2 regions of the Streptomyces sp. NPDC015171 genome follow, and region 2 is predicted to be linked to the other one. Evidence: riboswitches for the same ligand, from Rfam matches in the RefSeq annotation. Region 2 holds a riboswitch; the other holds the start of a gene.

Region 1 (3,401 bases), on a different contig from region 2:
AGATTGATCTCGGCCGGGCTGCCCGCCCCCTCGCAGATCACCGCGTCATACGTGCCCCGCAACTCGGCCAGGCAGTCCAGCACCGTGCCGAGCAGCCGCTGCTGGCGCCCGCCGTGGTAGCCGCGCGCGCTCATCTCGCCCACCGGCTTGCCCAGCAGCACCACCTGGCTGCTCTGCTCGCCGCCGGGCTTGAGCAGCACCGGGTTCATGAGCGCGGTCGGCTCGACCCGGCAGGCCTGGGCCTGCATCGCCTGCGCCCGCCCGATCTCGGCGCCCTCGCGCGTGACGAAGGAGTTCAGGGACATGTTCTGCGCCTTGAACGGCGCGACCCGCACGCCCTGGCGCACCAGCCAGCGGCAGATGCCGGCCGTCACGACGCTCTTGCCGGCGTCGGAGGTGGTGCCGGCGACGAGGAGGCCACCGTTCATTTCCCGCGTCCTTTCCGCAGTGCGCGCGCGGCGACCGTGGCGCCGAGGGCGAGCAGGCCGACCCGGCGGGAGAGCCGTACGGACCGGTCGATGTCGGTGACCCGGACCGGCCGTCCGTGGGCACCGTTGAGCACGGGACGGTGTTCGACCCGGCCGCCGTAGGAGAGCGTGCCGCCCAGCCTGACCCCGAGGGCTCCCGCGAAAGCGGCCTCCACCGGACCGGCGTTGGGGCTCGGATGCCTGCCCGCGTCGGCCTTCCAGGCGCGCAGGGCGCCCCGGGGATCGGGTCCGGCCACGGCGGCGAGCACGGCGGTCAGCCGGGCCCCGGGCCAGCCGGCCACGTCGTCGAGGCGGGCGGAGGCCCAGCCGTAGCGGCGGTGCCGGGGCGACTTGTGGCCCACCATCGCGTCCAGGGTGTTGACCGCGCGGAACCCGAGCAGCCCGGGCACCCCGCCCACGGCACCCCACACCAGCGCGCCCACGACCGCGTCCGAGGTGTTCTCGGCGACCGACTCGACCACGGCACGGGCCATGCCGTCGGCGTCCAGCGCCTGCGGGTCCCGGCCGCACAGATGGGGCAGCCTGGCCCGGGCGGCCTCGATGTCCCCCGCGGCCAGGGCCTGTCCGACGGTGCGGGCCTCCCGGGCGAGCGAGGTGCCGCCGACGACGGCCCAGGTGGCGGCGGCGGTCAGCGCGACGGAGGCGGTGGGGGAGGGGCGTACGGCGCGGGCGGCCAGCGCGCCGAGCGCGACGGCGCCGCCGGCGCAGACGGCGGTGTGCAGGGCGCCCCAGCCGCGGTGGTCGCGCCACAGGGCGCGCTCCACGGCCGCGGCCGTGCGGCCGAACGCGGCGACCGGATGCCCGCGGCGCGGGTCGCCGAGGAGGAGGTCGCCCAACACCCCGGCGGCGGCACCGTACGCGTACGTGCGATCGGCACCCATCGGCTCAGCCGGCCGTGGGCGCGGGAACGGGCCTGGTACGGGTTCTCGATCGGCGGCCGAGCATGTCGATCTGTGTCCTCACTCAGGGTGTCCGCGCCCTGGTCCGACGTGAATCGGCGGTGAGAGTTCCTGGCTCCCGGGGGTTCTTCCCCGGTGACAGTGGCGGGACCGCGCCGGATTCGCACCGGCTTCCTCTTCTGCCGCCGTAGATGGCCCGGGCAGTCCACCACGCCCCCGGAAGGACCGTCAACTCGCCGTTGACCTGGGACGCCGGACTGTGCCGAGCCCCACATCGGCGGCACGCGGGACGGTGCCCGACGACCCGGTCGCGGTGAATGCCCCTCGCGCCGGGGGGAATTCACCGGGCGCCCGGCGGCGCTCCGCGCGCTCTCCGAGGGCCGGCGGGGCCCGCCCCCGTGCCGCCGGTACGCGAAAGCCCCGCCGGGGCCGCCGAAGCGGGGCCCGGCAGGGCCGGTGTCATGCGCGGGGGGCCGTCAGGACTTGGCCATGATCAGGTACATCCCGTACACCACCGCCGCCGCACAGGCCGCGAAGCACACGTACGCACCGGTCACCGCCAGCGCGGCGGAACCGCCCTCGGCCGTGGCCTTCTCCCGGCGGGACAGGCCGTTGATGCCGAGGGTGAACAGGGCCACCAGGCCCACCGTGAACGCGAGGCTCACACCGAAGACGGAGCCGAGGGCCGCCCAGTCGATCGTCATGGGGATGCTTCCTTCACTAACCGTGCTCGGGATCAGACCGTGGCGGCCGGCGGGGTGGCCGGCGCGGGCTCGGCGACGGGGGCGGGGATCGTGGCCGTCAGGCCCTCGGTGACCGGGCCCGCCGGGGGCGGGGTCACGGCGGCGATGGCGGCGGTGACCACACCGACCGGCTCGGCGCTCTCCTCGACCACATTGGTGTGGTCGACGACCTCGCGGCGGGAGATCTTCCAGATCGCGGCGCTGGCGGCGACCAGGAAGACGGCGACGGCCGCGGTGCCCCAGTCGCCCAGGTCGGTGACGGACTCGGCGCCCGCGCCGACCAGCGCGGCGGCCGGGAGGGTGAGCGCCCAGGCGGCGAACATGCGGGTCGCGGTGGACCAGCGGACCACGCCGCCCTTGCGGCCGAGGCCCGCGCCCATCACCGAGCCGGAGACGACGTGCGTGGTGGACAGGGAGAAGCCGAGGTGGGAGGAGGCCAGGATGGCGGTCGCCGCGCTGGTCTGGGCGGCGAAGCCCTGACGCGGCTCCAGGTCGGTCAGGCCCTTGCCCATGGTGCGGATGATGCGCCAGCCGCCGATGTAGGTGCCGAGCGCGATGGCCAGACCGGCCGAGAGGATCACCCAGGTGGGAGGGTTCGAGCCGGGGGCGATGGCGCCGCCCGCGATCAGCGCCAGGGTGATGATGCCCATCGTCTTCTGGGCGTCGTTGGTGCCGTGGGCGAGGGAGACCAGGCCGGCCGAGGCGATCTGGCCGGCGCGGTAGCCCTTGCGGGTGGCCTCGCCGTCGGCGGTGCCGCCGATGCCGTAGGAGAGCCGGGTGGCCAGCAGCGAGGCGAGGCCCGCGACGAGCGGCGCGGCGACGGCCGGCAGCAGCACCTTGGTGACCAGGACGTCACCGTGTACGGCGCCGAAGCCGGCGGAGGCGACGGTGGCGCCGACCAGGCCGCCCATCAGGGCGTGCGAGGAGCTGGAGGGGAGACCCACCAGCCAGGTCAGCAGGTTCCAGAGGATCGCGCCGACGAGGGCGGCGAAGATGACCTCGGGACGGATGCCGCTCTCGTCGACGAGACCCTTGGAGATCGTGTTGGCGACCTCCACGGAGAGGAAGGCGCCCACGAGATTGAGGGCGGCGGACATGCCTACCGCGATCTTGGGCTTCAGAGCGCCCGTGGAGATGGTGGTGGCCATCGCGTTGGCGGTGTCGTGGAAACCGTTCGTGAAGTCGAACGCGAGAGCGGTTACGACCACTATCGCGAGGATCAGCGAGAAGCTTTCCATTTACCCAGGCAATCTTTCGAGGTCATCGGCCGG
Region 2 (3,401 bases):
TTCAGCCCGGTGGCGGCGAGGGCGTAGGCGCCGTCGATGGTGAGGCCGAAGTCGGCGCGGCCGGAGCCGAATCCGTCGTCGTAGTACGTGCCGCCCTTGAGGTTGGCCGCCTTAGTGAGGTAGGCGACACCCTTCTTCAGGTCGGGGCCGGTGCCCGGCGGATCGGTCGGGTCCGTCGGGTCCGTCGGGTCCGTGGGGTCGGTCGGGTCCGTGGGGTCGGTCGGCGGTGTGGTGGAGCGGTCGTCCTTCGCGGTCAGGGCGGCCAGGCTGGTGCCGGCGCCGGCCAGGACGACCCGCGGGACCGGCGAGAGGGCCGGCTCGGTGTCACCGCCCTCGTAGCCGAAGCCGCCGCCCGCCAGCTGCTGCCCGGAGAGCCATCCGACGGCGGCCTCCGCTCGGTCCTTGTCGCCGAGCGCGCGCAGCAGCTGGGCGGCGTACGCGGTCGCCTCGACGCTGCCGCTGGTGGCGCTGGGGTCGGCGGGGAACCAGCCGTCCTTGTGCTGTTCCTTCGTCAGGAAGGCCCGCGCCGCGGCGACGGCGTCGTCATGCCCGCCAGCCTTGTGCAGCACGAGGGCGACCAGCGCGGTCGGGACGGTCTCGCCGGCGCACTCCTCGCCGGGCGGGGTGAGGACGCTGGAGACGCCGCCGTCCTCGCAGCGGAGCTTGACCAGCCGGTCGACGGTGGCGGCCGGCGGGATCGCTCCCGCGCGCAGCAGGGCGAGCACGGCCAGCGCCTGCTGCTCGGTGACGGCGGCGTTCTTGAAGTCGCCCTCCGCGGTGCAGCCCGGGTTCTTGTCGGGGTCGGAGTCCGCGGGGCAGACGTTGTCGGTCAGGTCGGCGAGGAGGTCCCGGCCGCCGAACTTGCGCGGGTCGGTCCTGGTGATCTCGGCGAGCAGCGCGAGCCGGGCGCTGGCCCCGGTGTCGGGTCCCTGGTCCTTGCCGGCCGCGTAGACGTAGTCGTCGGCGTTGCGGGAGAGGAAGTCGGTGACCTTGTACAGGGCGGTGCCCTGCCCGCGGACGGCCGCCAGCGCGTAGGCCGCGTCGGCGGTCAGCGCGTAGTCGGTGGTGGTGGAGCCGTCCTGGACGATCCGCTCACCGTCCGTGAGCCGGCCGGAGAGCCAGCTCGCGGCGGCGGTCAGGGAGACCCTGCCGATCCGCACGTCGTCGGGCGTGAACCGGGGCTCGCCGCCGGCGCCGCCCAGGTCGGTGCCGCCGTACACCCAGGCGTCCACGTCGCCGGGCTTCAGCGTGCGCATCTTCGCCCCGTACGGGCTGTAGGTCCAGTCGTCGTCGCCGGGCGAGGCGATCCAGTAGGACCAGTACGCGGTGGCCTGGGGGGTGGCGTCACAGCGCTCCTTGTCCCGGGTCGGGAACTGCTTGCCCGACTTGAACGAGGGGAGGCCGATGCGGCAGATGAACCCGTCGCCGTCGTGCACGGTGCCGGCGGTGGTGAAGCCGGCGTCGTGCAGGAGATCGAAGCCCGTGGTCGGGGTGGTGTCGCAGCCCCGCTCGACCTTGCCGGCGAACGGTCCGAAGTCGACGGCGACGACGGCGCCCTCGGCGGCCGTGCACCCGCCGACCGGTCCGGCGGCGGTCGCCGGCGTCGTGAGGAACGCCACACCGGCCGCCAGCGCCATGAGCCAGGCCGCCACCAGCGCCGTCGGACGCCGCGGCACTCTGCCCGCCCCCGCGCTTCTTCGTCTCTCGGTCCCCACCACGGCCCCCTCGTGCCGGCCGGCGCGTGCGCGGACGTGGCAGAGGGCCTCCGGGGAACGGGGAATCCCTGTGTCCGGAAGCTGGTCGCACCACGCCGCAGTCCACGACGGCGTCTGTTGCTCGTGATCACGCCCCAGGCATTCCGGCTCGCCCGGCGGAAGGCCGGGCCCACGGTTGCGGGTCAGCGCCGGACTTCGACCGGCTTCCCCTGGAACTCGTTGCTTATCAGCGGGATTTGAGCACGGTTCACAGGAGGCGTCAAGACGGGCCCGGCGTGCCGTGACGGACGGCCTCCGGGAGCGCTGGCGGCCCGGCCGCACGTCAGGTACCGTCCCGGACTGCCGAGTGGGGGAACCCGGTGGGAGTCCGGGGCTGACGCGCAGCGGTGTGGGACGGCAGGGGGCCGGACCGAGCCCGAATGCCCAGACGGCGCAGCACTCTGGAAGCCGGTCCACGCGTTCCGGGCGGCGGCCACGCCTCGCCGTGCCCCGGAGCCGGCGGACATGGGCCAGGCCGACGCCCCTCATCCCAGGAGCAGGCCATGTCCCGCCATCTGTCCCGTCGTTCCGTCCTCGTCGCCTCCGCCGCCCTCGGCGCCTTCGCGCTGACCACGCTGCCCGCCGCGGCCACCTCCACCCCGGCGCAGATCGCCACGTCGAAGACGAACGGTGTCGCCTACCTCAAGTCGCTCCAGGCCGCCGACGGTTCGTACGCCGGTTCCGGGCTGTCCAACGAGTGGGCGTTCAGCGCCCTCGCCTCGGCCGGGACCGCCGCGGTGGACGTGACGCCCGGCGGTGACACGAGCAAGAACGCGAGAACCGTCTACCGCGATCTGCTGTCCACGAGCAGCTGGCCCTCCGCCAGCCCGGTGGTCACCGACTACGAGCGGGCCACGCTCAACGCCTACGCCGCGGGCATCGACCCGTCCCGTGTCTCCGCCTCCCGCAACCTGATCGCCAACATCTACAGCTACTGGCAGACCGCCGAGCCGGGCTACTTCGGCCCGTCGGCCAACTTCAACGGCACCGTCTTCGCGGCGCTCGCCCTGAACGGCGCCAAGACCCAGTCCGGCCAGATCCGCGTCCCGCAGGCGCTGCGCAACTCGATGATCACCCGCATCCGCGCCAACCAGCACAACGACGGCGGCTGGAACTACGGCAAGGCCGAGGGCAATCCGGGCCAGCTCGGCGCGGCCAGCGACATCGACATGACGGGCGCCGCGATGGCCGCGCTCTGCGTGTCCGGCGTGCCGAACACCGACACCGACGTCGTGCAGGCCAAGGACTTCCTCAAGGGCAAGCTGGTGTCCGGCACGGGTGCCTTCGACGCCATGTTCGGTGTCAACACCGACTCCAACGGCTGGGCCGTCTCCGGACTGAACGCCTGCGGCATCGACCCGCAGACCGGTGACTTCCTCACCGCGGACAGCAAGACGCCGGTGGACTTCCTCATCGCGCAGCAGTTCAACCCGGGCGGCGGCTTCAAGTACCTGCCCACCGACACCTCGCCGTCGGCGTACGCGTCGATCGACGGGCTGCGGGCCGTGGCGGGCGGCGGCTTCACCGCCGCGCCGCCGGTCCCGACGACGCCCGGGGCCCCGCAGTGGGTGGCCCAGTCCTCCCTCGCCTCGGGTACGGCGACGAAGCTGGCGCTCACCGTGGACGACGGCTCCGGCACGCCGAAGG

Evidence for each region. Region 2 has a riboswitch for cobalamin ahead of ACF073_RS38590 (prenyltransferase/squalene oxidase repeat-containing protein). Riboswitches for the same ligand answer to the same signal wherever they lie in the genome.
Region 1: linked by a shared signal. The riboswitch ahead of ACF073_RS37385 (cobalamin biosynthesis protein) and the one ahead of ACF073_RS38590 (prenyltransferase/squalene oxidase repeat-containing protein) in region 2 are both predicted to bind cobalamin.

Annotation. Positions count from the first base shown of each region.
Region 1 is NZ_JBIBUO010000024.1:16,731-20,131, forward strand. Features, by position in the region: gene ACF073_RS37380 (cobyric acid synthase) at 1-428, opposite strand, end outside; gene ACF073_RS37385 (cobalamin biosynthesis protein) at 425-1,369, opposite strand; cobalamin riboswitch at 1,470-1,612, opposite strand; gene ACF073_RS37390 (hypothetical protein) at 1,864-2,091, opposite strand; gene ACF073_RS37395 (anion permease) at 2,124-3,368, opposite strand.
Region 2 is NZ_JBIBUO010000027.1:398-3,798, reverse strand. Features, by position in the region: gene ACF073_RS38590 (prenyltransferase/squalene oxidase repeat-containing protein) at 1-1,715, opposite strand, end outside; cobalamin riboswitch at 1,831-1,978, opposite strand; gene ACF073_RS38585 (hypothetical protein) at 2,258-3,401, shown strand, end outside.